4 regions of the Lysinibacillus sp. PWR01 genome follow, and region 2 is predicted to be linked to each of the others. Evidence: riboswitches for the same ligand, from Rfam matches in the RefSeq annotation. Region 2 holds a riboswitch; each other region holds the start of a gene.

Region 1 (7,847 bases), on a different contig from region 2:
TTTTAAATAGATTTCAATACCATCACGAATATCTTGATCGTCATCTGTAACAAGAACTGTTAATTTCGTCATGATATACACCTCGCTCTCAAATATAAGTGTATCTCTCAAATCTTAAAAACCAGCTATTATAAAAATGAAGAATTTCTTAAGGTTTTAGCTTTTTTCTTCCACCTAGTGTTAAAACAACAATGCCTCCTAATAACATTGCTACCCCAAGCCAAGATACTATACTTAAATGTTCTCCAATTAAAAACACACCAAGAATTGCTGCAGTCAATGGTTCTGCTAATGAAAGTGTTACAGCTGTGGATGAACTAATTTTTTGTAGTCCATTTAAAAACAATAAATACGCTACGCTTGTACACATAATCCCCATAAACAGCATTGTCCATAAGTTGTGCACATTTCCTAACCAAAAAAATCCATTTTCTAGGGAAAACGGCAGTAAAAACAACGTGCAAATGGAAAACGTCATAGCAACTGCTGGTAATGCATCTTCCTGTGCCATTAATTTTTTACTTATGTTTGTATAAAATGCGAAGGCTAGACCTGCACAAAGTGCTAGTGTGAATCCGCCAATGTGAACAGACTCTTCTCCATTATTCATAAATAATAAAAGACATCCGATAATGGCCATCAATGTAGCAAGTCCCCATACCGCTGTGGGGCGTGTTTTCCATAATAGCCACTCTAAAACACCAGAAAACACCGGTGCACTGCCAATAGTAGCAACAGTTCCAATGGCTATACCTGTTAGACGAATGGATGAGAAGAAAAGACCTTGGAAAAGAGCTATACTAGCCGCAGCTAAAATCGTCCATTTCCACGACCACCTTAAAAAGTTAATTTTCCGCAATAAAATCGTAATGGCTAATAATAAACCGCCACCAATTGCAGAACGAATTGTGGCCACTGCTATTGGAGATACCCCTTGGTCCAAATAGGTTTGGGCAGTTCCAGTCATCCCCCATAGAATAGCTGCTAGTAATACAAACAATGGATTTAACATTTATCAACTCATCCCCGCTTCACTACGTTCTCAATACTAATCATACATATTTATCCAAAATCAAACAATTATCATTTTTACTTTTCTTTTCATTACCACAGTATGCTTTCTCAATAATGGACGTTATAATAAAAACAGTAAAAGGAGCGAATCGTATGTATAAAACAATTGAAGAGACAGCTTTTGATCTCGGTATGCCTGAGGATCAAGTAATGCGTCTAGTTTACGAAGGACGCATCCGTTCTGTTTACGATGGACAACAAATTCTAATCAATAGTGGCCAATTCAGCACTTATTTTAAACAATTGGAACGTATTAAAGAGGAAATTGAAATTTGGCGTTCTACTCCTATTCCAGAGGATATTGACGTCAAAGATGAAGACTAAAAACCCACCATTCATACAATTAAACATTGTTGAATGGTGGGCTTTTTTAAAGCTTTTATTAGATTGTGACAACAAATCCTGCTCTTTTCCCAATGATTTCAGCATAATCCTCTACCATGACACTCGCAGTTGGGTACATCCCTGCTCCAGGACCAACTAATGTTAATGTACCAATATAGTTAGTCTCTAATGCCACCGCATTAAACACATCATCGACTGGATAAAGTGGATGCTCTTTATCAACTAGTTGTGGACCGACTTTAGCAATAATTTTACCGTCAGCCCGTTTCTCCACTTCAGCTACATGGCGGTAACGCAGACCATTTTCACACGCTTCACGAACTTGTTCAGCAGAGATACTATCGATCCCAATCACTTCTACATCTGACCAATCTGGTTGCTCTCCAAAAGCTAAGGCACTTAAAATCATTAATTTTTTAAATGCATCCTGCCCAGATATATCATTATATGGATCTGCTTCAGCATAACCTAAGCCTTGTGCCTCTTTTAAAGCTGTTTCGAAAGACCAGCCCTGTGCACGCATTTTTGTTAAAATATAGTTACATGTGCCATTTAAGACGCCTTGTATACGACTTACATCATTTACAAGTAAAATATTTTTCATTGTTTTAATAACAGGTACACCACCAGCAGTAGTAGCCTCATAGCCTACAAAAACGCCATTAGCTTTTGCAAGATCCTGCAACTCTAAACCTCGTTTGGCAAACATCACTTTATTGGCTGTAATAACATGACATTTATGTTCAACTGCTCGCTTTAAATAACTGTATGCAGGCTCTTCGTTAACAATTGCTTCAAACACAACCTGCATACCTGGTTCTGCTAAGACTTCATCCATGCTTGTTGTCATTAAATGTGCTGTTCCTGGCACACGTTCGCGACTAGCATCTGTCACTAAAATCTTCGCTACCTCTAATTCAATACCTAATTTATTTTTTAGCTCTTCTCGTTTTTCATTTAAAATATGGTAGATCCCCTGACCTACCGTTCCAAATCCTAAAATCGCTGCCTTTATAGTTGCCATTCTTGTTATTCCCTCCAACTTACATTCCGCAGTTTCATTAAAGCTAATTCTCCATGGGGTTGTGTCATGACTATTTGACACCCACCGCAGTCTTTAGCCAACAACTCTTCTTTGTATGAGTTTCGCTATTTCTATATGTGTTGGAACACATACAAATTCAAATAATTCAAAATTTAACTTAAAGAAAATTGTAACGCAAATACATACATTGCACAAGAAAAATCTTTCTAGGAAGGACATTTGTTTTCTCTAGATGTGCAAAAGAAATCGGTTTCATTCCCTTTATTATACGTTTTATTAATCATTCTATAAGATTTGAACAAATATTGACTATTTACATTTCAATATACGAATGTCTTTCTTCTATTATATATATGTATGCTCGGACATTCATAACAATCCCTTTAAAGAAAAAACTCATTCCCTGTAGCAGCAGAGAATGAGCTTAAATATATGAGGGGGTTTTAACTTGCTTTTGAAAGCAATTGATAACGATATTGTGCTAAAGCTTGTTGAACAAGACTAATTTCTTCTTCTGTAAAATTTGGTATTGCATACGTACGTTCCACTAATTGAAATGTACCATATTTTAAGTAAATCTCTGTCGCAGGAAGTGAGATATGGCTCACACCGTACTGTTCATATGCCTCAAATACTTCCTTAACAGTATAGTCTTCCTCTTCAGCAAAAACATGTTCTTGAAATGCTGTATGACCAAAGACTTGCTGCCATTTTCTTTCGACTGATGTAAGAAGGTGTTGAATGGACTTATTGTTGACAAAGACATGCCCTTCATTTAGCTCATATATTAGATAGGATACAATGTTTTGTGCACTATAGATATTACCCATTTTAAACACTCCTTTATCATCAGTTTTTTTGGGAAGAGCAGTTACTGGCTAGGCAACTGCTCTTCTATATATTCAAAAGTGGGGGAGCACTTATGAAAACATTTACCTTTTTTAACAAGAATTTTCGTACCCTTAACTTATTTCCTAGTATATAACAAGGATTTAATTAAGTCAATAATACATATAAAATTACTTGGTATTATTTTTTATAAGGTTCTGATAATTAACGGATGTAGCAATTGGTTGATGTAGCAACGTTTAACGCATTACCAAATGAGGCCAATCGAATGAGAAAATACGTAAACGCTACAACATTCTTCCCTATGTTCTAAAGCTTAGGCTTCTACTGTTTGTTCAGTAGTTGTTGCCTGTGTAATGGCTTGATCTAAATCAGCAATAATATCCTCTATTGCCTCTAAACCGATGGATAAGCGAATGAGCGACTCGGTTACACCAGCTTGAACTAATTCGTCTGCTGATAGTTGCTGATGTGTAGTGGAAGCAGGATGAATAATTAATGACTTAGCATCACCTACATTTGCTACATGTGAAAATAGCTTTACGCTATCAATAAGCTTTCGCCCAGCTTCACGTCCACCTTTAATGCCAAATGTAAGCACTGAACCGAAGCCATTTCTTAAATATTTCTTTGCCAATTCATGTGTTGGAAAATCTTCCAGGCCATTATAATTTACATACTCCACAGATGGGTGGTTTCGTAAATATTCAGCCACTGCCAATGCATTTTCATTGTGTTTAGGGATACGCAAATGAAGCGTTTCTAAACCTTGTAATAAATTAAAGGCAGCATCTGCACTTAATGTTGGACCAAAATCACGTAATAATTGTACGCGTAGCTTCGTAGCAAAGGCCGCAGAAGCTGTATCAATTCCATAACGTAAACCATGGTAAGAAGCATCTGGTTCAGTAAAACCTGGGAATCGACCACTAGTCCAATCAAACTTACCAGCGTCTACAACAACGCCCCCTAAAGTTGTACCATGACCACCTATCCATTTAGTTGCTGAATGTACTACAACATCTGCACCGTATTCAATAGGTGTAGAACCGTAAGGAGAAGCAAACGTACTGTCAATAATTAATGGTAGACCATTATCATGTGCAATTTTAGCTACTGCTTCAATATCTAAAACCTTTAAGCTTGGATTACCATACACTTCAGCAAAGACTGCTTTTGTTTTATCAGTAATCGCCGCCTTGAAATTCTCTGGGTTTGTTTCATCTACAAAAATTGTTTTAATACCATAGTTTGGTAATGTGTTAGCAAATAAATTATAAGTACCACCATATAAAGAACTAGCTGCTACTATCTCATCACCAGCTCCAGCTAGATTTAAAATGGAAAATGCGATAGCTGCTGCACCAGATGAAAGTGCTACTGCTGCTGTTCCACCTTCCAATAAAGCCACACGTTTTTCAAACACATCAACAGTTGGATTGGTAATCCTTGTGTAAATGTTCCCTGCTTCCTCTAAGGCAAAAAGACGTTGCGCATGAGCAGTGTCTTTAAATACGAAAGCAGTTGAGCGATAGACAGGAACTGTTCGAGAACCCGTCACTGGGTCTGGCTCTTGACCGCCATGTAACAGCAATGTTTCTGGTTTAAAATTTGTCATTGTGTACCTCCAAATGGTTATTTTTTTTACGATGGTACCGGAGATGAGGAGGATTTTTCTGTAGAAAACAAAAACCCTCTTCAGCTAAGAAGAGGGTTGCGGTTGCAAGTTTTCCTCCCCTTATCTGCCAGATCCAAGTAAGAATCTGTAGGAATTAGCACCTTAGTAAGCTCGTTACTTACTGGTTGCCGGGCATCATAGGGCCTATCCCTCCGCCGCTCTTGATAAGAGTATGAGATTCAATTTCCATCGTTGTTACACAGTATAAACATAGAGTTTTTTTCTGTCAACATGTAAATTTTATTTTTTCCGAAACTTCTGTCTGCTCTTATACGTAATATGAACGCATACACTATTTTAGAAAAAATTTTGAGAGGAGGATTTTTATGGTAAAGGCCGTGATCACTTTTCTTATTATTGGCTATTTAATTGGCTGTATTCACGGCTCTAAAGTGGCACAGTTTTTATCGGGGGTTGATTTAAAAAAAGCGGGCCACGGCAATGCCGGTGCCTCTAATGCTACTCTTTCCCTCGGCTGGAAATATGGCGTTTTAGTAGCCCTCATCGATATTGGCAAAGGCGTTGTAGCTATTATCGGTGCACATTTTTATCTAGCGGACTTCACTCATTTAACAGAAGAACAAATATGGCTGCTTACCTACATTATGGCTGCTGGGGTCATTTTAGGTCATAATTTCCCTTTCTATATGGGCTTCAATGGCGGAAAAGGAACTGCCTCCATTATCGGAATTTTACTTGCTGTCGATTGGAAGATTGGTTTATTTGCACTTATTTTATTTGTTATTTTATCCTTTGCAACAAATTATTTAATTGTTGGTGTTCTAGAGTTTTATCTCGTTTTTTGTACAGCCACTTATTTATGGATTCCTGGCATTGGCCCAACCATTATAGCTGTTCTTCTTTTTGGCATAGCCATCATCCTGCACATAGAAAATATTAAACGTTTAGTCAATGGTACAGAGCCTAAAGTAACTTCTGCCTTTAAGAAAAAGAAATAATATTTTTATGGATATTTTTGTATTTTTTGTGACCATGTATTTTCTCTTTATCTACTCATATTGCTGTAAAAAACACCTATTCTGCGTAGTTTTTTTTCTACAATAAAAAAGATATATTCTTATCTTAATAAAACATTATCTAGGCCGATGTTATGGATAATAATCGTCATTTTTATCGTAGAAAGGATGAGAAAATATGTCTTCACCAAATCAAGAAGCTTCAAAACGTAATTTAAAGCCACTATGGATTGGCTTGGCCTTCGCTTTACTGATTATTATTACTTTTTTACCTAATAACGGTGATTTACCTATAGCTGGGCAACGAGCTTTAGCCATTTTAGCTTTTGCAGTCATCCTTTGGGTTACAGAGGCCGTTTCATATCCTGTGAGCTCGGCCATGATCATTGCGCTAGTAACTGTTTTACTAGGACTCGCTCCGTCAATGGAGGATCCAACTACAGAGCTAGGAACAGCTAGCGCATTAAAATTATCTTTAAGCGGCTTTAGTAATTCTGCCGTTGCTTTAGTAGCAGCAGCTCTTTTTCTAGCGGCAGCAATGCAAATTACTAATCTACATAAACGACTTGCTCTTTGGATTCTTTCATTGGTAGGAACGAAAACAAAAGCTATCGTATTTGGCGCTATTTTAGTCTCTATCGTCCTCGCATTTTTTGTACCTTCTGCTACAGCACGTGCTGGCGCAGTAGTACCGATATTGCTTGGAATGGTGGCAGCTTTTGGTTTACCACGTGATAGTCGGCTTGCTGCCTTATTAGTTATTACTTCGGTACAAGCAGTTTCCATTTGGAATATCGGTATTAAGACTGCAGCAGCTCAAAATATGGTGGCTTTAAACTTTATCCAAGAGCAATTTAATGTGGATATTTCATGGGGTGCTTGGCTACTTTATGCCGCCCCCTTCTCAATTATTATGTCTATCTTTTTATTTTTCATTATGATTGCTTTAATTAAACCTGAGACTAGCAATATCGAAGGTGGTAAAGAGGTCATCAAAAAACAGCTTGCAGAGCTTGGCCCATTAAAGGCTCCTGAAATTCGTTTAATCATTACATCCGTAGTTTTACTATTTTTCTGGGCAACTGAAGGAAAGCTACATCCATTTGATACGACAACAGTCACAATTATTGCTATCGCTATTCTATTAATGCCTAAAATCGGTGTGTATTCGTGGAAGGAAGTTGAGCCTCATATTCCATGGGGAACAATTATCGTCTTTGCGGTAGGCATTATGTTAGGAACCATTTTACTAAATACGCAAGGTGCTGCATGGTTATCAGATAAAGTTTTTGGTTCACTCGGGCTAGATACTATGCCTTTACTAGCAACCATCGCACTCGTAACTTTATTTAACATTTTGATTCATTTAGGCTTTGCAAGCGCAACTAGCTTAGCCTCAGCACTTATACCTGTGTTTATCGTTTTAGCCTCCACATTAACGGCTAATGTTGATCAAGTTGGTTTTGTTATTGTGCAACAATTCGTCATAAGCTTTGGCTTCTTATTACCAATTAGTGCACCACAAAACATGCTTGCCTATGGTACAGGCTCCTTTACAACAAAGGATTTCTTGAAATCTGGAATTCCATTAACCATTATCGGTTTCCTTCTCGTACTTTTGTTCTCTGCAACTTATTGGAAATGGATTGGATTATTATAGACTTTCATTAAATTAAAACGTAAAAGCCTTGAAGAAACAGACTATCTGTCCTTCAAGGCTTTTAAGATAAGACTATTGTTTCGTAAAAGCAGGGTCTTTCATCGTACCGTTTTTCGCATAGTTAACGTGCCATGATAGTGCTTTTTCTAGGTCATGTGGTGTGTGATGTCCACCCGTTGCCTCATTGGCATCATTAAAGTACTGCCACAGCTGCTCCCT
Region 2 (7,847 bases):
CTCGTACAGGAGCTTGATTTTGAAGCGGAGCTAGTTTACAACGAAACAGGTATTTCTTATATTTATACGAATAATGAGTTACACGCTATACCAACAGATTCAACATTTGGTATACCGATGAGTTTGGCATCCTTAGAAGAAAGTACACTTATTTCAGAGCAAGGAAAAAAAGCAGCGTTAAAGGATTTAACATTACCAAACAACGGCTTCACAAAGGAAAGTTCAATAGGAGAATTTTTAACTTACTATTTAGGGGAGGAACTGGTGAAAAATCAAATTGCACCAGTACTTGCAGGTGTTTATTCAGGCGATTTACATCAGCTTTCCATTGGCTCTACTTTACCGTATTTAATTGATTATAAGAATAATTATGGAAGTATTATTAAAGGTTTTGATGCGAATCGTGAGCAATTTGTTAAAGCAGCGAACAAAAAATTTATATCCTTTAAAAATGGTTTATCTTCTTTAATTGATCGACTTGAACAAACATTATCAGATGTAGAAATCATCAAGGGCGTTACTACTCTAAATGTTCAAAAACAAGATAAAAACTACACAATTTCCTTAGCTAATGGTGAAAATATTGAGTCAGATTATGTCGTTTTAGCATTACCGAATGATGCTGTTCAAAATCTACTACAGGATGAATCTTTAAACCGCTATTTTGACCAATTTACGACAGCGTCAGCCATTACCATCTATTTAGGCTTTGATGTGCCAGACTCTAGATTGCCAGCAGATGGAACGGGCTATATTGTTTCGCATAATTCGGATGTTACTTGTAATGCAGCAACCTGGACGAGTCGTAAATGGAAGCATACATCGAAAGAACATAAATTACTTGTACGACTCTTTTATAAGAGCATCAATCCAGCCTATGAGCAACTACGTGCCATGACGGATGAAGAATTGGCAGCTGTAGCTTTAGAAGACGTGAGAAAAAGCCTAGGAATTGAGGAACAGCCAACAGTTGTGAATGTAACAAAATGGATTGATCAAATGCCTAAATATGATCTAGCTCATCGTGAAGCGTTACAAGGATTACTACAGGAATTACATGAAAAGTATCCACATTTATCGATTGCTGGGTGCTCATATTTTGGCGTAGGTATCGGCGCTTGCATTCAAAACGGTAAAAAAATTGGTGAAGAGCTTGCGAAGGAACTTGCCAATTTCTAAGGTTTTAAGTGGAAAAAAACTTTGTTATGTGAAATAGTCTTGACTCATTCGTCAGTAAACGATATGATTCTTTTAATTATTTAAAAAATTCATACTTAATTCTTATCAAGAGAAGCAGAGGGACTGGCCCATTGAAGCTTCAGCAACCAACTTTATTGTCAGGTGCTAAATCCAGAAGACCATTGAGTCGAAGATGAGAAGGAACAACAATGATGAATCGTTAAAGCCTTCTTTTTTTATGAAAGAAGGCTTTTTATTATATAGAGACATAGGAAGAGAGGCTAGTTTTATGGGATTGCTTGAAAGGTTAAAAACGCATGTATTGACAGCAGACGGTGCAATAGGCACAGTGCTATATGGCTATGGATTGGAGTATTGCCATGAGGAAATGAATGTTCAGAGACCTGAGTTAATTGAAAAGATTCATAGAGAATATATTGCAGCTGGTGCTGACATCATTCAAACGAATACGTACGGTGCAAATGCCATTAAATTAGCTCGCTATGGATTAGAATCACGGGTCCAACAATTTAATGAAGCGGCTATTACCATTGCAAAACGAGCAGCGGCAGATGGCGGTCAATTTGTCTTAGGGACAATTGGAGGTATTCGAGGAATTCGTAAAAGTGATGCAACATTAGATGAAATATTAGCGACAGTTGAAGAGCAAGCAAATGTTTTACTTGCAGGAAATCCAGACGGCCTTTTACTCGAAACCTATTATGATTTTGAAGAATTAACTGCAACCTTAAAGATGCTACGTGCAAAAACAAATTTACCGATTATTGCACAAGTATCTATGCATGAGCCTGGTGTTTTACAAAATGGAATGTCTTTAAATAATGCCCTGCATGAGCTAGAAACACTCGGTGCAGATATCGTGGGTGTCAATTGTCGACTAGGTCCACATCATACGATTCAAGCATTTGAAGGTGTAGAACTTCCTAACAAGGCATTTATGTCTGCCTATCCGAATGCCTCACTTCTTGACTTAGAAGATGGACGTGTCGTTTATGAATCAGAATCGGATTATTTTGGTCGAGCGGCTGTCGAATTACGTGATCAAGGCGTACGCTTAATAGGGGGCTGCTGTGGTACGACACCGAAACATATTGCAGCAGCAAAGAAGTATTTAGAAGAGTTATCACCGGTTCAGGAGAAGCATGCGAAACCTGAAAAGATTGAGATTGTTCGTGAAGCGGAGCCACCAAAGTATGAGCCTCTTCATGAAAAAGTAAAACGTGAACGCTCTGTCATAGTAGAATTGGATACACCTAGACATTTAGAGATTGATGGGTTCCTTGAAGGAGCAAAGCAACTGTATGATGCAGGTGCAGATGTAGTCATGATGGCAGACAATTCACTGGCCTCTCCACGTATTAGCAATATTGCAATGGGAGCATTGTTAAAGAGTACACATGGTGTACGCCCACTAACACATATTACATGTCGAGACCGTAACTTAATTGGTCTACAATCGCATTTAATGGGATTAAATGCTTTAGGTATTCATGATGTGTTGGCCGTTACAGGTGATCCAACAAAAGTTGGAGATTTCCCAGGTGCGACAAGTGTTTATGATGTATCTTCAATGGAGTTAATCCAATTAATTAAGCAGTTAAATGAAGGGGTTTCTTTCTCAGGCAAGCCACTTCGTAAAAAAGCAAATTTTTCAGTTGCTGCTGCATTTAATCCAAATGTCCGTGTGTTAGATCGTGCTGTGACACGCTTAGAGAAGAAAATTGAGCATGGAGCAGACTACTTCATTTCTCAACCAGTGTACACGAAAGAAAAAATTGTAGAAATTTATGAGGCAACAAAGCATTTACAAGCACCAATTTACATCGGCATTATGCCTGTTACGAGTTATAAAAGTGCTGAGTTTTTACATCATGAAGTGCCAGGTATCAAATTATCCGAAGATGCCTTAGCAAGAATGAAGGCATGTGGGGAAGATAAGGAACGGGCAACATTGGAGGGAATTGCTATTGCCAAAGAATTAGTAGAAGTGGCTGCACAATATTTCAATGGTATTTACCTTATTACACCGTTTTTACGTTATGATGTGACCCTAGAGTTGATGAAATATATAGAGCAATTGGATGAACAGAAAAAAGGAGTAAGTATACATGGCTAAGCACTCGATTGAAGAGCAACTAGAGAAACGTATTTTAATTCTTGATGGCGCAATGGGAACAATGCTACAAAACGAAAATTTATCAGCAGAGGATTTTGGTGGCGAGGAGCTTGATGGCTGTAATGAAAATCTTGTCCTTACTAGACCTGATGTCATTGAGAAAATTCATCACAAATACTTAGAGGCAGGCGCAGATATTATTTGTACAAATACATTTGGTGGGACGCCTCTTGTGTTAAATGAATATGATCTTGGCGCAAAAGCCGAAGAAATTAATAAGCGTGCAGTGGAAATTGCTCGCCAAGCAGTGGATAGTTATTCGACATCGGATTGGCCACGTTTTGTCGCAGGGGCTATGGGACCAACAACAAAAACGTTATCAGTTACAGGTGGTATTACATTTGATGAGCTAGAGGAAAATTTCTTTGTACAGGCAAAGGCATTAATTGAGGCAGGAGCCGACGTTCTGTTATTAGAAACAAGTCAGGATATGCTCAATGTCAAAGCAGGCACCCTAGGCGTAAAGCGTGCTTTTGAGGAAACTGGAAAAGAACTACCAGTCATGATTTCTGGAACAATAGAACCAATGGGTACGACACTTGCAGGGCAAACAATTGATGCCTTTTATATTTCAATCGAGCATATTAAACCATTATCAGTTGGCCTAAACTGTGCGACAGGACCAGAGTTTATGACAGATCATATTCGTTCATTAGCAGAGCTTTCAACAGGCTATATTAGCTGTTACCCGAATGCAGGCTTACCAGATGAAGAAGGTTGTTATCATGAATCACCAGAATCGCTATCGCAAAAATTAAAAGGTTTTGCAGATAAGGGTTGGCTTAATATTGTAGGTGGATGTTGTGGAACGACTCCAGCTCATATTGCAGCCATTCGCGAGGTTTTAAAAGATGAACAACCTCGTCAATTACCTGAAAAAACACATGGTCATGCGGTATCGGGAATCGAACCCTTATTGTATGACGATTCTATGCGTCCGTTATTTATCGGGGAGAGAACAAATGTTATCGGCTCTCGTAAATTTAAGAATTTGATCATTGATGGAAAGTTTGAGGAGGCAGCAGAGATTGCACGTGCACAAGTAAAAAATGGTGCTCATGTAATCGATATTTGTTTAGCCAACCCTGATCGTGATGAATTAGCCGATATGCGTGGATTTATGCAGGAGGTTGTAAAAAAGGTTAAGGTGCCTCTTGTGATTGACTCGACTGATGAAAAGGTTATTGAGGAAGCGTTAAAGTTTTCTCAAGGGAAAGCCATCATTAACTCTATTAATCTTGAGGATGGTGAAGAACGATTTGATGCAGTAATGCCACTCGTGAAGAAGTACGGAGCCTCATTAGTAGTTGGAACCATTGATGAGATAGGAATGGCCGTTGATCGTCATCGCAAGCTGGAAATTGCTGAACGTTCCTATAAACTATTAACTGAGAAATGGGGACTTGCACCGGAGGATATCATTTTTGACCCGTTGATGTTCCCTGTAGGAACTGGGGATGAACAGTATATTGGTTCAGCCCTTGAAACGATTGAAGGCATTCGTCTCATCAAAGAAAAATTGCCGCAGACATTGACGGTACTTGGCGTAAGTAATATCTCATTTGGTTTACCACCAGTTGGCCGTGAAGTACTGAATGCTGTCTATCTCTATCATTGCACACAGGCAGGCTTAGATTATGCCATTGTGAATACAGAGAAACTGGAGCGTTATGCATCCATCCCTGAAGAGGAAATTAAACTTGCAAATGACTTGCTATTTAATACAAATGATGAAACATTAGCTGTGTTTACGGATTTTTATCGTGATAAAAAGAAGGAAAAAACGGAAGCGGATATTCCGAAAACGGTTGAAGGTCGTTTAGCTTACTATATATTAGAAGGTACCAAAGAAGGGCTAATAGAGGATTTAGATGCTGCACGAGAAATCTTTGAGGCACCGCTGGATATTATTAATGGCCCTTTAATGGAGGGCATGGCTGAGGTAGGTCGATTATTTAATGATAATCAGCTCATTGTAGCAGAGGTTTTACAATCAGCAGGTGTAATGAAGGCCGCTGTTGCTCATTTAGAGCAATTCATGGAGAAGGATGAAGAGAGTGCTGGTAAAGGGAAAATGGTACTTGCTACCGTAAAAGGTGATGTCCACGATATTGGGAAAAACCTTGTTGATATTATATTAAGTAATAATGGCTATAAGGTTGTCGATTTGGGCATTAAAGTAACGCCTGCCCAATTGATTGAAGCGATTCGTAAGGAAAAACCAGACTTTATTGGGCTGTCAGGTTTACTAGTGAAATCAGCGCAACAGATGGTCATTACTGCTCAGGATTTTAAAGAGGCGGGGATTGATGTACCTATTTTAGTTGGTGGAGCTGCACTTTCTCGACGTTTTACTGAAACAAAAATTGCAGATGAATATGGCGGTCCTGTTATTTATGCAAAGGATGCCATGCAAGGCTTAGAGCAAGCTAATTTATTAATGGGTGAGGGGACACGTGCAAATTTCTTAGCAGAAATTGAAGAATCCCGTCAAAAACGTTTAGAGGCTGATGAAAAAAGAGCTGCTCGTCCTGCAAAAGAGGTAACAATAAAGCCTGTACGAACAGTAAAGGGAGCGCCAGTATTTTTACCAGCCGATTTACGACGTCATGTAAAAAAAGACTACTCCGTATCGCATTTATATCCTTATGTTAATATGCGTACATTACTGGGACACCATTTAGGCTTGAAAGGGCAAGTTCAGCAATTGCTTGAAGCGGGCGATTCAAGAGCAACAGAGCTAAAGGATTTAGTAGATGATTATTTAAAAAGTGATCTATTAAAGCCATCAGGTTTGTATCAATTTTTCCCTGCTCAAGCAGATGGTGATGATGTCGTTGTGTATGATCCGGCTGATAGTAAGATAGAAATTGAACGTTTTACCTTCCCTCGTCAGCAGGTTGAACCATTTTTATGTCTTGCAGATTTCTTAAAAACAGTAGAGAGCGGTGAAATGGACTATATTGCGCTCATGGTAGTAACAGCAGGTCAGGGAGTTATGGCTAAAGCTCGCCAGTTAAAAGAGGATGGGAAATTCCTTGAAAGCCATGCCTTACAATCGACTGCATTAGAATTAGCAGAGGGCTTTGCTGAACGTATGCATCAGGAAATTCGTGACCAATGGGGCTTCCCTGATGCAACAGATTTCACTATGAGAGATCGTTTTGCAGCAAAATATCAGGGACAACGTTTTTCATTCGGTTATCCTGCATGTCCTAACTTGGAGGATCAAGAAAAACTATTCGGCTTATTAAAACCCGAGGATATTGGCGTTCATCTTACAGAAGGCTTTATGATGGAGCCAGAAGCATCTGTATCTGCAATCGTTTTTGCTCATCCTGATGCTCGCTACTTCAATGTTTAAGGCATAAAATAGGAGGAGATAGATAGTCAATGCCATGACTGTCTATCTCTATTTCATTGCGGATGATGACAATTTGGTTAAGGGAAGTGAGCAGGATGATTCGATTCATGGAAGAAAAAGATATACCTGAGGTTTTGGACATCTATAATGATATTATTTTAACAAGCAAGGCGGTCTATCGATATGAAATACAAACTTTAGATGAAAAAGTACAATGGTTTAAGGAGCAACGAGTATTAGATAATCCTTTGCTTGTATTTGAGGAAAATGGGCTTGTCGCTGGCTTTGCTACCTATAGTCAATTCCGTCCTTATCCAGGTTATCAATATACAATGGAGCATTCCGTCTATGTGCATAAAGAGCATTATCAAAAGGGGATTGCTACAAAGCTTATGCACAAGCTGATAGCGATTGCTGAAGAAAATGGTGTGAAAACGCTTGTCGCTGGCATTGATGGAGAAAACATTGGTAGTATTAAAGCACATGAAAAATTAGGCTTTGAATATGCCGGAACAATCAAAAATGCAGGCTATAAGTTTGAGCAATGGCTAGACCTTGTGTTCTACCAACTGCATTTGACTGGACCGAAATCATAAAAGGATATGACAAATGTCATATCCTTTTTGTGATGTTTGCGTCTGTTGCTGACTTGTACTCTTGTTTTATGATGAGGTCATAAGAAAAAAAGAAACGAGGGAGTAAAAGATGGCAACTATTAAAGAAAAAACAAAAAAGTTACGCCAAGATGTAGCGCCATTTGCTAAATCAGATACGCGTAAAAGTGTTTTTCAGATTATAAATACAATTGTTCCGTTAATTGCATTATGGGTGGCTGGTTACTTGTTAGTGGATGTATCACCTTGGCTAACAGTTGGCTTAAGTGCCATTTCAGCAGGTTTTGTCGTACGAACTTTTATTATTTTTCACGATTGTACACACGGGTCATTTTTCAAAAGTAAAAAGGCAAACGACTGGGTTGGATTTTTTACTGGGGTGCTAACATCATTCCCCTATGAAAAATGGAAACGTGAGCATACAATTCACCATGCAACAAGCTCAAACTTAGACAAGCGTGGTATTGGTGATATTGATATGATGACAGTGGAA
Region 3 (7,847 bases), on a different contig from region 2:
GTCGATGAGCAATATTTATTGAACTTAGAGCGTGAGGCATTCCTTAGCCTTGTTGCTAATCCACTTTCACAGCAAAGAATGCAACACATGCTGTTAAAAGGTAAACCACTTCGTAACTAATTGACGAAATAGATCAATCTTGCACATGAAACAAAGGGGGATTAATACGATGCGTGAAGCCGTTATTGTAGCAGGAGCACGAACTCCAATTGGAAAAGCAAAAAAAGGTTCTTTAGCAACAGTAAGACCAGATGATTTTGGTGCTGTCGTAGTCAAAGAAACATTGAAAAGAGCAGGCTATGAAGGGCCGATTGATGATTTAATTTTAGGCTGTGCGATGCCAGAAGCAGAGCAAGGGATGAATGTGGCACGTAGTATTGGTGCACTTGCTGGATTACCAGATACAACGCCTGCTCTGACGATTAATAGATTTTGTTCATCAGGTTTACAGGCGATTGCCTATGCAGCAGAGCGAATCATGCTAGGACACTCAAAGGCCATTCTTGCTGGTGGTGTAGAATCCATGAGTATGGTGCCGATGGTGGGGAATACACCACGTTTAAATCCGACTTTAGCGGAAACGGCTCCACAATATTATATGGGCATGGGGCATACAGCTGAGGAAGTAGCTCGTCAATACAATGTTAGTCGTGAAGATCAAGATGCTTTTGCTGTTCGCTCACACGCCCTTGCTGAAAAGGCGATTAAAGAAGGTAAATTCAATGATGAAATTGTACCAATCGAAGTGGAACAGCATTACGTAGACGATAACAATAAACCACAAGTAAAAAAATTCACATTTAGTATGGATGAAGGTGTACGTCCAGGTACATCAGTTGAAGGTTTAGCAAAACTGCGTCCAGCTTTCCATGTAAAAGGCAGTGTAACAGCTGGTAATGCCTCCCAAACTTCTGATGGTGCAGCAGCCGTACTAGTAATGGATCGTGAAGAAGCTGACAAGCAGGGACTGACACCAATGGCAAAATTCCTAGGCTTTGCAGTTGGTGGTGTACCTCCTGAAGTAATGGGCATCGGCCCTATCGTGGCAGTGCCAAAAGCATTGGAAATTGCAGGTTTATCCATCGATGATATTGATTTATGGGAAATCAATGAAGCATTTGCTTCACAGTCACTAGAGGTTGTACGTCATTTAGGCATCGACCAAGATAAAGTCAATGTCAATGGTGGAGCGATTGCATTAGGTCATCCACTAGGCGCAACGGGAGCTATTTTAACATTAAAGCTGATTCATGAATTGAAGCGTCAAGGTAAAAAATATGGCGTCGTGACAATGTGTATTGGTGGCGGTATGGGCGCTGCTGGTGTATTTGAAATTTTATAAATTTAGCTAGATCAGCTTGAGGTGTACTGTTTACGGTTGCCTCCGAACATTGTATACATCAAGCTTTTCTATACATGATCATTAGGGGAATCAACAAACAAAACGATATATTGGGAGGAATTTATCATGACTGAAAAAACAACTGATTTCATTAAAGGCGGCGGATTTCTTATTGAAGATGTGGAATTAGATCGTGTATTTACACCGGAAGATTTCACTGACGAGCATAAAATGATTGCTAAAACAACAGAGGAATATGTGGCAAATGAAGTCTTACCAGTAGTTGAAAATTTAGAGCACCATGAATTTGAGCATTCAGTGCGTCTCCTAAAAAGTGCAGGCGAATTAGGCTTACTTGGAGCAGATGTACCTGAAGAATACGAAGGGCTTGGATTAGACAAAGTTTCTTCAGCTTTAATCGCTGAAAAAATGTCTGTTGCAGGTGGTTTCTCTATCACACATGGTGCCCATGTTGGTATTGGGTCATTACCAATTGTTCTATTCGGTAATGAAGATCAAAAGAAAAAATATTTACCTAAGCTTGCTTCAGGTGAATTAATTGCTGCTTATGCATTAACAGAGCCAGGCTCAGGTTCTGATGCTTTAGGTGCAAAAACGACTGCGAAATTAAATGAAGCTGGCACACATTATATTTTAAATGGTGAAAAGCAATGGATTACGAATGCAGGCTTTGCTGATGTATTTGTTGTCTACGCAAAAATTGATGGCGATAAATTCTCTGCATTTATCGTAGAACGAGCATACACTGGTGTTTCGGTAGGCCCAGAAGAGAAGAAAATGGGGATTAAATCATCATCTACTCGTACATTAGTATTAGAAGATGCGGAAGTACCTGTAGAAAATCTATTAGGTGAAATTGGTCGTGGTCATGTCATTGCGTTCAATATTTTAAACATTGGTCGTTATAAACTTGGCGTGGGCACAATTGGTGGATCTAAACGTGCATTGGAGTTAGCTATTCAGTATACAAACCAACGTCAGCAATTTAAAACAAAGCTTTCTGAATTCAATCTGACAAAAGAGAAATTATCAACAATGGCTTCTCAATTATATGCTTCAGAATCATTAAACTATCGTACTGTTGGTCTATTTGAGGATCGCTTAAGCCAATTAAGCCTAGAAGAGCAAAAGCAAGGAAAAGTGATTGCAGGTGCGATTGCTGAATATGCTATTGAATGCTCGATTGCCAAAGTATTCGGTTCAGAAACATTAGACTATATTGCAGATGAAGCAGTACAACTTCATGGCGGTTATGGCTTTATGGCTGAGTATGAGGTAGAGCGTATTTACCGTGATTCTCGTATTAATCGAATTTTTGAAGGCACAAACGAAATTAACCGCATGATAGTACCTGGTACATTTATGAAAAAGGCACTAAAAGGTGAGCTTCCTCTATTACAAGTTGCTCAAAGTTTACAGCAAGAGCTGCTCATGCTAATGCCAGAAGATATCGGTACAGAGCCGCTAGCACAAGAAAAATATTTAGTGAAAAATGCGAAGAAGATTGCGGTATTAGCTGCAGGCTTAGCAGCACAACGCTTTGGTGCAAAACTTGATCAAGAGCAAGAAGTATTGGTGAACATTGCCAATATCGCTAACCAATTATTTGCGATGGAATCAGCTGTCTTACGTACAGAAAAGGCAATTGCTCGTGACGGCGCTGAAAAAGCTCATCAAAAATTGCTATACACACAAATTTTCTGCCAAGAAGCATTCGCAGAAATCGAAAAAGAAGCAAAAGACACAATTCTTGCTTCAGCAGATGGCGATGCAGCCCGTATGACATTATCTGCACTGCGTAAGCTAACGCGCAATAATCCATACAACTTAATTGCGAAGAAGCGTGAGGCGTCAGTTAAACTAATTGATGCTGAAAAATATATTGTTTAATAGCGCACACCTAGCCTAGCTATCTGCAAAAGATAGCTAGGTTTTTTATATGAGATGGATAGAAGTGCAAAATTGGTGGATAGAATCGTATAAGAGACGGATAAAAATGTGAAACTGGTGGATAAACTTACAAAAAAGAGTGAAGTTCACCATTGAAAACAACTATGATGGTATACTACAGAAAAAGACAGAAGAGGAGCATTGTAATGACGATTCAATTTTTCCATTATCCGAAATGTACAACATGTAAAAAGGCACAGAAGTGGTTAAATGAGCATGAGGTTTCCTATGAAGAGGTACATATCGCAGAGCAACCGCCAACTAAGGAAGAATTAACAGCTATTTGGCAAGCTAGTGGACAGCCTTTGAAGAAGTTTTTTAATACTTCTGGCATGAAATATCGTGAGCTTGGCTTAAAAGACAAGTTAGCGGAAATGACTGAGGATGAACAGCTTGAGCTACTTGCTTCCGACGGTATGTTAATTAAACGTCCCATCGTCACAGATGGAAAAAAAGTTACTTTAGGTTTTAAAGAAGCAGATTTTGAGCAAGCTTGGAAATAACGTATTTAACCTTGTATTTATAGGAGAAGTATGGCAAACTGAAAGTGAATATATTACATATTTATGGAGGGGTTTTTTGCATGAGCACACCTAAAGACTTACGATACTCTGAAGAACATGAATGGGTAAAAGTAGAAGATGGAAAAGTACGTATTGGTATTACTCACTTCGCACAATCTGAATTAGGAGATATCGTATTCGTTGAGCTTCCACAAGTTGGCGACGAAATCAAAACAGATGATCCATTCGGTAGCGTAGAATCAGTAAAAACTGTTTCTGAATTATACGCACCAATCTCAGGTACTGTAGTTGAAGTAAATGCAGATTTAGAAGATAGCCCAGAATTCGTTAATGAATCACCATATGAAAAAGCATGGATGATCGTTGTTGAGCCTGCTGATGCATCAGAAATTGAGAAACTAATGACAGCAGAGCAATACGAAGAAATGATCGCTGAATAAGACAAGCCATAATCAAAAAACGTCGGAAACTACCGGCGTTTTTTGTTATATAATGACTTATAAGTGGGATCTCTAAATGGAGGTGGCGTAATGTTCGAGGGAAAATGCTTGATAGTAGAAGGACGCTCAGATAAGCTACAAATTGAGCCTATTTTAAATGAGAATGTTACAATACTATGTACGAACGGCACAATTGGTGTGCATCAATTAGAAGAACTACTTGATCCCTACGAGGGCTGTGAGCTATTTACTTTTTTTGATGCAGATACTTCTGGTGATAAGCTACGTGCATTAATGGACAGACATTATCCAGAAGCTGAGCACCTTCGTACAATGCCAACGTACAAGGAAGTAGAGACAACACCAAGAAAAGTGTTAGCAATGATTTTACTGCGTGCACATTTCTCAATCCATAATGAATATATTTTGTAAGGTTGCGTGAAAAATGGAAGAATGGTCAACAGAGCAGTGGGCAGCGGCCCAACAGTCGGGAGAGACAGCTGCATTTTATTTATATACACCAATGTGTGGAACGTGCGCAGTGGCATCCAAAATGATGTCCATTATTGAACAATTACTGCCACAGCTACAAATTGGCAAAGCGAATATCAATTTTTTGGAACACATAGCCTATGAACATCAAATTGAAAGTGTTCCATGTCTACTCATCAGTGATGGCGAAAAAGTGACAGAAAAGATTTATGCTTTTCAATCCGTACCATTTTTATATGAATTGTTAAAAAAATCAATTGACTGAACTTTACTAGCGTGGTAAAGTATCAAATATATTACTAAAACATTAAATATATCGAACTCTTATGAAGAGTGGCGGAGGGAAGTGCCCTATGAAGCCCGGCAACCATCACAATGTGAAAAGGTGCCAAATCACCCAAAGATTTTTCTTTGAAAGATGAGAGAACGGTTTAACGTATAATACGTGACCCCTTCTACTTGTCTGTGAGTGAAGGGGTTTTCTATATGAGAAAAGGAGTATTCGCTATGATCCAGCTTCAAAATATTACAAAGAAATACAAAACAGCAAATGGCGAATTAACGGCAGTCAAAGACGTCAACCTTACCATCAATAAAGGTGAAATTTTTGGCATTATCGGCTATAGTGGCGCTGGTAAAAGTACCATGATTCGTTTATTAAACGGTTTAGAGAAACCGACAACAGGAACAGTAACGGTGAACAATCAAGAATTTTCATCGATAAAAGGACAAAAGCTTCGAGCAGCTAGACAAAAGGTAAGTATGATTTTCCAGCATTTCAATTTACTTTGGTCGAGAACAGTGGCTGAAAATATTGCTTTCCCTTTAGAAATCGCTGGTTTTCCAAAGGCTCAACGTGAAGCACGTGTAAAGGAATTAATTGCACTTGTAGGCCTAGAAGGACGTGATAAGGCATATCCATCCCAGCTTTCCGGTGGACAAAAGCAACGTGTAGGGATTGCCCGTGCATTAGCGAATAATCCAGAAGTTTTACTATGTGATGAGGCGACATCGGCACTCGATCCTGAAACGACGGATGCCATTCTCGATTTACTCGTTGATATAAATGAACGCTTAGGCTTAACAATCGTCCTGATTACACACGAAATGCATGTCATCCGCAAAATTTGTCATCGTGTAGCGGTGATGGAGGCAGGCGAAATTGTGGAACGTGGTGAGGTATTACAAGTCTTCCAAGCACCACAAGCGGCCATTACCAAAAAGTTTGTATCTCAAATTACAGACACAAAGGAAACACAGGATACGGTGGCACAAATCAAAGCAAACTATCCAACTGGACAACTTGTCAAACTGATTTTTGTTGGTGAAAAAACAGAACAACCTGTTATCTCACATCTTGTGAAACAATTTGATGTAGAGGTAAGTATTGTTCATGGTAATATTTCACAAACAAAAAATGGTGCATACGGTACACTGATTGTGCAAATTGATGGCTCGAAGACAAACGTGGCTGAAGCCCTTCGTTATTTAAATACAGTCGAAGTACAAACGGAGGTGATTGCAAATGCTAACTAATCTCTTTCCGAATGTAGACTGGGAAAATATGTGGCAAGCTACGTATGAAACATTGTATATGACAGCTATTTCTACAGTTGTGACATTTATTCTTGGGTTAGCCATTGGTATCATTCTATTTTTAACTAGTCCCAATCAGTTATGGGCAAATAAAATCGTTAGCTTTTTAACAGGATCACTCGTTAATATATTCCGCTCCATTCCATTTATCGTATTAATTATTTTATTAATTCCATTTACGAAGTTTTTACTTGGTACAATTCGAGGAGCTAATGCGGCGTTACCAGCATTAATTATCGGTGCAGCACCATTTTATGCTCGTATGGTATTAATTGCGTTACGCGAAATTGATAAAGGTGTTATAGAAGCAGCCCGTTCAATGGGGGCAAAAACTTCTACAATTATTTGGAAAGTATTGATCCCTGAATCATTACCAGCTTTAATTTCTGGTATCACTGTAACAGCTGTTGCCCTTGTAGGTTATACTGCGATGGCTGGAATTATCGGTGCAGGTGGTCTTGGTAACCTAGCGTTCCTAGACGGCTTCCAACGAAATCGCCAAGATGTGACATTAATGGCAACTATTTTGATCTTAGTAGTCGTATTTATTATTCAATGGATTGGTGATTTATTTACCGAGAGAATTGATAAACGCTAGAAAGAAAATTGAGGTTATTCCGGTTCTTACCGCTAACATATTTTAAACAAATAAAAGGGAGTGTCATAAATGAAGAAGTTATTAGCAGGATTATTTTTATCAATACTTGTACTAGCATTAGCAGCTTGCGGTACAGATAAAAAAGAAGATGAAAAATCAGCATCTGGCGATCAAACAGATAGTAAAGAAAACGTAACATTAAAAGTAGGTGCTTCTAATACACCGCACGCAGTTATTTTAGAAAAAGCAAAACCTATTTTAGCTAAAGAAGGCGTGGACCTTGAAATTGAAACGTATACAGATTATGTTCTACCAAACCAAGATTTAGAGTCAAAAGAAATTGATGCAAACTATTTCCAGCACATTCCTTACTTAGAACTACAAATCAAAGACAATGGCTATGATTTTGTCAATGCTGGTGGCGTTCATATTGAACCAATCGGTATTTACTCAAAAAAATATAAAACGTTAGAAGACCTACCTGAGGGCGCAACAATTTTACTTTCTAACTCAGTATCTGACCATGGTCGTATGCTGTCATTATTAGAAGCTAAAGGCTTAATTAAATTAAAAGAAGGCATTGATAAAACAGCAGCAGAATTAAAAGATATTGATGAAAATCCTAAAAACTTTAAATTCGATGCAAATACTGCACCAGAAATGCTTGTACAAATGTATGAAAATGATGAAGGCGATGCAGTACTGATCAACTCTAACTTTGCCATCGATAACGGTCTAAACCCAATCGAAGATGCGATTTCTCTTGAAGATAAAGAATCTCCATATGTTAACATCATCGCAGTACGTGCAGGTGATGAAACAAAATCTGAAATTAAAAAATTATTAGAAGTATTAACATCTAAAGAAATCCAAGACTTCATTTT
Region 4 (7,847 bases), on a different contig from region 2:
TGGCATTGGCTTCACGCTCGAATCACCTATTATCGGATTAATCATGGTATTGGTAATGGGATTATTTATGTTTATGAATGTACCAGGATTGCAGCTATATGCTGTGCTACTGGCTGAAAAATATGTGCCATCAGCTATTTCTATGGCTTCTGCATTAAATATTTCCGCCTTCAACATTGGTATATTTTTAGGATCATATATTGGAGGCTTTATTATTCGCCATCAATCATTAGCACATACTCCCTTGTATGGATTTTTAATGGTTATGCTTGCAGCGATTGTTACATTATTATGGTTAATCTTCGATAATAAAAAACATTAGGAAGCCAAATTTCATTTTGTATAAAAAAGAAGTAGAGATTGTGTATTGTTTGTTGATATGTTGTGTCCTATAATTTACTTGAATCAAACGAGAATGATTATCATTCTGGATTAAGATGATATTCTTATTGTTTTAGTAAATTTATAGGAGTGAATAGCAATGCGTAGAAGTCGATATTTTTCATTTGTAGTTTTATTTGCACTAATGTTCGTATTAAGTGCCTGTGGCTCAAATGAAGTAAAAGAGGATACAGCTAAAGAGGAACAATCAACTAAAGATACAAGAATTGTAGAAGATGAGTTTGGGAAAGTAGAAATCCCTACAAACCCACAGCGTGTAGCTGCTATCTATTTGGAAGATTATTTAACTGCCTTGGATGTAAAACCTGTAGTGCAATGGTATCACCCATCCTGGGGTAAACAAGACTATTTAGGATTAGATGTTCCTGAGTTCGACATTACTGGTAGTATAGAAACATTACTACAAGCTAAGCCTGATTTAATCATTGTAGATGGTGCAGCGGATAAGGCAAAGTATGAAGAATACTCGAAGATAGCGCCTACTTACCGCTTAAAAGAAGATATTCTACAAGATCCACGTGAAATTGTGAAAACTATAGCCGATGTTTTAAATATTCCGGATAAAGCAAAAGAAATCGTTGATCAATATGAGCAACGTGTAACCGATTTAAAAGCAGACTTAGATAAGTCTATTGGAGACGAAACAGTTGCTGTTGTACGTCTAAATGTAGCAGATAATACATTAGCGTTATTTGGCATTAAAAATCGCTATACTGGCTATATTTACACAGAGACAGGCTTAACACCACATCCATTAGCCCGTGACATGACAGAGTTCCACGAGGTTTTATCTGAAGAGGCTATTCCAGAATTAGATGCGGATCATATCATCCTTTTCCCTTCAAACGGCTCTTGGGAGTCTGAAGAAAACCAAGAAGCAATTAAATGGTTAGATAGTACACTATGGAAAACACTACCTGCTGTAAAAAATGGGCATGTCTATATTGCTGATCGAACATATTGGCAATCAGGTGCAATCACAGCTAACTTGCTAAAGTATGATGATCTAGAGAAATGGTTCGTAAAATAATGTTCAAAAGAAAGCTCTTAAGAGGGCTTTCTTTGTGTTTTTCTTCAAATTCAACATAAAGGGGTGAATCATCAATGGGTAACTTAACACATGTTTATACGTTACAAAATATCTCTTATGCAATTCAATCATCAAACAAGCAGTTGATTAGTAGTGATTTCTATACACTTTTCATCGTAATGAGTGGCAGTGGAAAGCTAGAAATAGATCATAACACCATACATCTTAGTGAAGAAAAGTGCATATTGATACCGCCCAATAACACGGTTAGTATTCACATCCAAAGCAAGCACCTATGTTTTTATCAATTACAATTCAACATTGTCCATCTCAGTGATAATCAGACTATTTCTAACCATTTTACGCGTGTTAAAGAGCAACGTCTCCTCCCCGTTTCGCAATGTCACAGACTGCTAGAAGCCATTTATCAAAACCGCCTAGCGGAGGATGAGCATACGATTTTTGAGCAGCATGTTCACTTTCAAGAGCTGATGTTATTGCTCTTACATCAAGCTATACCCAAGCAGGTGCAAAAAAATGATCGCCAATCTGTTGAGCAGTCCATTAACCACTTGCATAAACATTTTGAAAAAGAGTGGACAGTTGAGCAGTTGGCCGAATTAGCCGATGTACCAAGATGGAATTATACGCGCATTTTCAAAGAGATTACGGGGCAAATCCCTCTTCACTATTTAAATAACATTCGTCTTGAAAAAGCTAAGCAATTATTAATGACGACAAATGATCGAGTATTTGAAATTAGTCAGTCTGTCGGATTTAATAATGAGTATTATTTCAATCGTCGTTTTAAAGAACAGGTCGGCATCTCTCCAGGGCAATATCGAAGAAATCAAAGCAGCAATCTACGTGTATTTGCACCATTTTTAGAAGATTTCTTTGTCGCCCTTGGGATTACGCCAATTGCTCAATTCAGTCATTCAAAATGGGGAAAACAAGACTATTTAGGTCTCCAAGAAGTGCCAGATATTGATGTACAAAATAGAGAAATGGATCGACTTCTTCACTATAAACCAACTTTAATTATGCTAGATTCTGGTGTGGAGCGTTGGGAATCCTTTCATCATTTAAATGAGGTAGCCCCTGTCTGCCATATCTCACATCCTGGTGAGAACTGGCAATCTACTTTATTTAAAATTGCTGATTTAACAGGAAAGACCTCCTTGATGCAAGACGTGGTCCTACAATATGAGGATAAGGTACAGCAAGCAAAAGGAATTCTTAGCAAATCCGTTTATGGGCAAAGTGTGGCATTTCTCCGTATTTCAGCCATTGGCATTACCCTATACGCTGGTCCTGAATGTGGCTATACGGGGCCCATTTTATATCGTGACTTAGGTTTAATGCCACATCCACTAGTATGGAGTATTCCGCACAATCAACGTAAAGCACAACTGACGTTTGATCAATTGCTGCAATTAGACGCAGATCACTTGTTTATTACATTTGATAAACAACATTCTATTTATGAAAATGAGGAACGTGCTATTTTAAAAACGCCCACTTGGAAAAACCTAGCCGCAGTTAAAAGTAAATGTGTCTATGAAGTAGACTTTTTAACATGGATGAATTATGGCATTTTATCACATAGTAAAAAAATTGATGATGTCTTGAATATCCTAGGCTAAACAAAAAGGAAGCCCACTATAGCTTCCTTTTTCAATGTTTTAGGACAAACTTGATACTGAAAGTAACACCGAAAGCCATTTGGCTACATAAGATAAGATATCAGCTATAGGATAGGAGGAATTACATTGTATTACAATCCTTATCCGTACTTTGTTCATCCCTATCATTATCCAACGTCGCCATCCGTCCATCAGCTTGCCGTAAGACCTATTCTTCAACATTTAGCAATGCCGACCACAAATCCCTTTCCACCTGTCGACACACATAAATTGAAAATTTCAGCTACACGGATAAAGGCGATGATGCAGCAAGCTCAATTACTTACGGATAAAATTGATAGCTCTCAACAATTTGCACATGATCTAATGAATGCTGCACAGCTTTCAAATAAAACAGAGGTTGATAGACTAATCACATCAACAGGCATCACGATGAAATTTGAAGCAAACTATACACCAGACAGTTTTAGAATACGTCTTATTGATCATGATTGTTGTGGAGTAACCTTAAATTTAAATTGGTGAAAAAACTTTAACCTTGTATCCCTAGTGAACTTGTAAACTATAAAAAACTATGCTAAAGTATTTGTATTGTTATTTCTGAAAATTCTTATATCACTTTTCTTATCAAGAGAGACGGAGGGATTGGCCCGATGAAGTCTCAGCAACCAGCTCAACAGTATGGTGCTAACTCCAATTGGCAAAATGATCAGCCTTGAAGATGAGAAGAAGAACTACCGTTGTTTTTGCAGGAGTCCTCTTCTATAAGGGGACTCCTTTTATTTACCACTAATTTCAACAGAAAGCAGGGAAAATGATGTCTAATGAACTTTTACAAGCTTTGCAATTATTAAAATCAAAACAATGGGTTGATTTAACACATACATTCGGCCCTAATTCACCACATTTTTTTATGTTTGAGGACGCTAAATTTGAAACATTATTCTCTCATGAAGATGGTTTCTTCGCCCAACAATTTACGTTCCCTGGTCAATATGGCACACATATCGACCCGCCTATTCATTTTGTGCGAGACACTCGGTACTTAGAAGAATTAGAACTAAAAGAACTCGTTCTTCCCCTTGTCGTCATTGATAAATCACAAGAGGCTGCTAGCAACCATGACTTTTCATTAAGTGTTGAAGATATTCGTGATTTTGAAGCCCAGCATGGAGAAATTGAAGCAGGAACATTTGTAGCATTACGTACAGATTGGAGTAAGCGTTGGCCAGATAAGGAGGCATTCAGTAATAAGGATGCAGAAGGACATAACCACATCCCTGGCTGGGGTTTAGAGGCTTTACAGTTTTTACTAAAAGAACGCAAGGTAAGCGCAATTGGTCATGAAACATTCGATACGGACTCTGCCGCTGATTTTCGTAAAAATGGCAAGCTAGATGGCGAATATTTCGTGCTTGAACAAGACACCTATCAAATTGAGTTAATGACTAATTTGGACAAGCTACCTGCGAAGGGCGCTATCATCTTCAATATCGTACCTAAGCCAGAAAAAGCATCAGGCTTCCCTGTGCGCTCATTTGCTATTTTGCCATAACATAAAAGTCGGTATAGCGTATACCGACTTTTATTTTTGTCCATTTCTTTTTTTGAATAAAAAGTAAGCAATAAGCATTCCTAGAATAAACAATAGGATGAGATAGATACTATAATGGGTTAAATAGTATCCAACAAATCGCCATTTCTCCCCAAGCATCTTTCCTAATGATATAAATGTGAACGTCCAAATAAATGCACCTGTATAGGCAAAAAGCGCAAACTTCCTATAAGGATAATTATTAATAGCTGCAATATATGCTGTCAAATGACGTACCCCAGGAATAAAATAGCCAATTAATAATAAGGTAGGTCCAATTTTTGTAAACATCTTTTTCGTAAAATCAATTTTTTGCTCTGTAATATGCATTTTAGGGCCATATTTCTGCAATAACGGTAAGCCAAAACGATAACCGATATAGTAGCTTAAAGTAATGCCTCCTACTGCACCAATCATTGCACTGACTAGGGCAGGAATGTGTTCAAGGCTTTCTCGGTAAACACTATAGCCTACATAAGTTAAAAAGACCTCATCAGGAAGTGGCAACCCAACAATGCCTCCAATTAGAATCACGATAATCCCAAAGTATCCGTAATGTTCAATTAGAGACTGCACGTGTTGTGCCATAAATCATCCCACCTAAAATTTATTAAAATCGACCTGCTATATAAGTTTCATGACAGTCTAACCTCAGCACTCTAAATGACTTGAAGTTGACGTAAAGCAAAATTGACACCGCCATCAGTAGATTTCTTTGTAACAAAATTGGCAGCACTTTTTAGAGCTGTGCTACCATTTCCCATGGCAATCCCTAACCCTACATACTCTAACATGTCAATATCATTATCCCCATCGCCAAAGGCAATGGCATTCTCAGGGCTAATATTAAAATAATCCAGTACCGCTTTAATAGCTAATGACTTCGAAACATCCTGCTGTAATACATTCACAATATAAGGATGCCATCGCTGCAAAAATATATTCGAAAATTGGCTAGCATATCTTTTTTCAGCCAGCTCATCTGCATACAGACACATGAGAAAAACCTCTTCATCTACAATTGTTTCATTTACAAGTGGAAAATCCCGTAAAGATAAAGTTTCTTGCATCGCTCTTAAAGCTACTGGACTTTGTATGCTATTCATGGACAGTTGCTCTGTAAAAAATGTTAGGCTATGCTGTTGTTCCTGCGCAAAAGCCTGTACATTTTGGACAATATCTTTAGCAATGGGTGTTTTATGTATGACAAGATCCTTATGTTTCACATAGGCTCCATTTGCTGTAATAAAGGTTTCAATCCCCAGCTCTTTTAACTCAGAGCACATGGATAAGGGTCTTCCGGTAGCCGCTACAAGATGGATTCCCTTGTCTTGCAATAGCTGAATAGCCTGTTTTGTACTTTCTTCCACACAGCCATCCTCGTAATTAATTAATGTGCCGTCTACATCAAAAAACACGATGTTATATTTCATTTTGAGTCCCCCTACATAAATAGTAATTTAGAACCACAAGAATCAAGTTTATTATTTCTTTTCCATGAAATATGTGAAAGTATTTTGACAAACTTTCAGCAAACTATATAACTTCCATTCGCAACACCGATAAAAACTATTACAAGCGTATTTATAATAATATTTAACTAATAAATCCATGAATATTTTTATTTTAATAATTCTAAAGGAGTATACCAAAGAACTCAAAATTGTTAAAATAAAAGATAATCACTTAAATACATTGAACGATAAATTCTTACGTATAAATAGAACAAAAGAAATAAAATTCTAGAGCACGCAAAGGAGTTGATTCTTATGGCATTTAACATTTACTACTATGAAAGTAGTGTAGATTGTAAATTTTGCAAAAAGCAGTTTACAACATATAAAGTTCGCCCTAATCGATATAAAATTATCGAAGAACAAACGGATTTCATGCCTGTTTATGATGGCCTAAACCCTTTGCTGTATGAAGTTGCCGTGTGTCCACATTGTGGCTATGCCTATCATAAATCTATGACACGGACATATGGACCTTTCATGCTACTCATTGATGAACTATACATTAAAGAGCTCCAGAAACCTATGGATATCTGTCAGGAACGTACAATTGATGATGCCATTATCAGTTTTAAGCTCGCCTATTTAGTATCCCGTGCATCAATGGAGGAAGCTCTTTTAATGGCGAATTTCGCTCTAAAAATTGCTTGGCTCTATCGATTAAAAAATGACGAAGAATCCGAAAAGCGCTACCTTTTTGCAGCTAGAGACTTTTATAGTAAATCCTTTGCCTCCAATCAAGAAGGTGGAGAGAGAATTCAGTTTTTACATGCTGAATTAAGCCTACGACTAGGTGACATTCCTGAAGCTAAAAAAGGATTTTCTCGCTTAATCGCTGATCGAAATGTTTCGGCGAAATATCGCAAGCTTGCACGTAATCGTTGGGAAAATTATAAATATGATGAACAACCTATAACAATTAATGAAATCATTAATTAATGGGACGAGGAGATGATTAGTTATGTTGCTATTTCAAAAGAAAATAGATGTGAGAGAAGAAGATATATTTTCAGAGTTACATCATTTTTTATTAAGAAAAAATAATCGCTACTTAACAAACGATGAAGTTGTCGCTTTAACAGGCGTATCATCCGAATTGCTTTACAAATGGGTAAAAGCAGGGAAATTAAAGAACTCCATTTTCCCTAATCTAGGAGCCCCTTGCGAACGATGTGGGCAGATTACACAAGCTAAAATTTGCGTAAGTTGCTCTTCCTCCATTGTTGGTACATTAAAACAAGAAGAAAAGGATCGTGCGTGGTTTAACCAAATTCAACGTAACCATGTAAGGGCAAGTACGTATCACTATAAATAGCATTCCTACATCTCCATCAATTGGAGGTGTTTTTCTTTTTATATAAGGAAATTTAAACTAAATTTAAACAAATATTCCCTTTACTTTAAACTTCGCTCCCTATAATTAGTATTACTATAAAGAAAAGGGCTGATAATGAATGAAGAAAGCTAGGAAGCATAAGGCTTTATTAAGTTTTGTACTGGCAAGTTTATTGACATTGAACGGAGTTGCTAGTGTCTCTGCCGCTGTTCCTACAACTGAGCAGGTTAATATTGAAAACGATTCTACAGTCAAACAAGCTAGGACTTCTAATGAAACATTACTTGATTGGAAAAAATGGGCGAATGATCATGCATACAGCTTG

What was found. Region 2 has a riboswitch for S-adenosylmethionine ahead of ACEVFT_RS03410 (bifunctional homocysteine S-methyltransferase/methylenetetrahydrofolate reductase). Riboswitches for the same ligand answer to the same signal wherever they lie in the genome.
Region 1: linked by a shared signal. The riboswitch ahead of ACEVFT_RS03025 (O-acetylhomoserine aminocarboxypropyltransferase/cysteine synthase family protein) and the one ahead of ACEVFT_RS03410 (bifunctional homocysteine S-methyltransferase/methylenetetrahydrofolate reductase) in region 2 are both predicted to bind S-adenosylmethionine.
Region 3: linked by a shared signal. The riboswitch ahead of ACEVFT_RS13315 (methionine ABC transporter ATP-binding protein) and the one ahead of ACEVFT_RS03410 (bifunctional homocysteine S-methyltransferase/methylenetetrahydrofolate reductase) in region 2 are both predicted to bind S-adenosylmethionine.
Region 4: linked by a shared signal. The riboswitch ahead of ACEVFT_RS06620 (cyclase family protein) and the one ahead of ACEVFT_RS03410 (bifunctional homocysteine S-methyltransferase/methylenetetrahydrofolate reductase) in region 2 are both predicted to bind S-adenosylmethionine.

The regions. Positions count from the first base shown of each region.
Region 1 covers NZ_JBHERJ010000021.1:134,610-142,456, reverse strand. Annotated here, with positions in the region: gene ACEVFT_RS03050 (response regulator transcription factor) at 1-72, opposite strand, end outside; gene ACEVFT_RS03045 (DMT family transporter) at 149-1,012, opposite strand; gene ACEVFT_RS03040 (MerR family transcriptional regulator) at 1,168-1,398, shown strand; gene ACEVFT_RS03035 (homoserine dehydrogenase) at 1,457-2,443, opposite strand; gene ACEVFT_RS03030 (hypothetical protein) at 2,908-3,294, opposite strand; gene ACEVFT_RS03025 (O-acetylhomoserine aminocarboxypropyltransferase/cysteine synthase family protein) at 3,630-4,931, opposite strand; SAM riboswitch class I at 5,049-5,162, opposite strand; gene ACEVFT_RS03020 (glycerol-3-phosphate acyltransferase) at 5,318-5,950, shown strand; gene ACEVFT_RS03015 (SLC13 family permease) at 6,147-7,628, shown strand; gene scpC (succinyl-CoA:acetate CoA-transferase ScpC) at 7,701-7,847, opposite strand, start outside.
Region 2 covers NZ_JBHERJ010000025.1:334-8,180, forward strand. Annotated here, with positions in the region: gene ACEVFT_RS03405 (protoporphyrinogen oxidase) at 1-1,179, shown strand, start outside; SAM riboswitch class I at 1,279-1,379, shown strand; gene ACEVFT_RS03410 (bifunctional homocysteine S-methyltransferase/methylenetetrahydrofolate reductase) at 1,469-3,316, shown strand; gene metH (methionine synthase) at 3,309-6,740, shown strand; gene ACEVFT_RS03420 (GNAT family N-acetyltransferase) at 6,836-7,336, shown strand; gene desA (Delta(5) desaturase DesA) at 7,446-7,847, shown strand, end outside.
Region 3 covers NZ_JBHERJ010000067.1:196-8,042, reverse strand. Annotated here, with positions in the region: gene ACEVFT_RS13350 (3-hydroxyacyl-CoA dehydrogenase/enoyl-CoA hydratase family protein) at 1-120, shown strand, start outside; gene ACEVFT_RS13345 (acetyl-CoA C-acetyltransferase) at 170-1,342, shown strand; gene ACEVFT_RS13340 (acyl-CoA dehydrogenase family protein) at 1,469-3,253, shown strand; gene ACEVFT_RS13335 (arsenate reductase family protein) at 3,460-3,816, shown strand; gene gcvH (glycine cleavage system protein GcvH) at 3,897-4,277, shown strand; gene ACEVFT_RS13325 (toprim domain-containing protein) at 4,368-4,709, shown strand; gene ACEVFT_RS13320 (thioredoxin family protein) at 4,723-5,034, shown strand; SAM riboswitch class I at 5,091-5,194, shown strand; gene ACEVFT_RS13315 (methionine ABC transporter ATP-binding protein) at 5,277-6,305, shown strand; gene ACEVFT_RS13310 (methionine ABC transporter permease) at 6,295-6,963, shown strand; gene ACEVFT_RS13305 (MetQ/NlpA family ABC transporter substrate-binding protein) at 7,033-7,847, shown strand, end outside.
Region 4 covers NZ_JBHERJ010000043.1:1,309-9,155, reverse strand. Annotated here, with positions in the region: gene ACEVFT_RS06640 (MFS transporter) at 1-322, shown strand, start outside; gene ACEVFT_RS06635 (ABC transporter substrate-binding protein) at 482-1,432, shown strand; gene ACEVFT_RS06630 (helix-turn-helix domain-containing protein) at 1,507-3,078, shown strand; gene ACEVFT_RS06625 (YuzC family spore coat inner layer protein) at 3,205-3,603, shown strand; SAM riboswitch class I at 3,700-3,806, shown strand; gene ACEVFT_RS06620 (cyclase family protein) at 3,896-4,633, shown strand; gene ACEVFT_RS06615 (DedA family protein) at 4,664-5,260, opposite strand; gene ACEVFT_RS06610 (Cof-type HAD-IIB family hydrolase) at 5,332-6,105, opposite strand; gene ACEVFT_RS06605 (DUF2225 domain-containing protein) at 6,442-7,125, shown strand; gene ACEVFT_RS06600 (hypothetical protein) at 7,148-7,501, shown strand; gene ACEVFT_RS06595 (erythromycin esterase family protein) at 7,641-7,847, shown strand, end outside.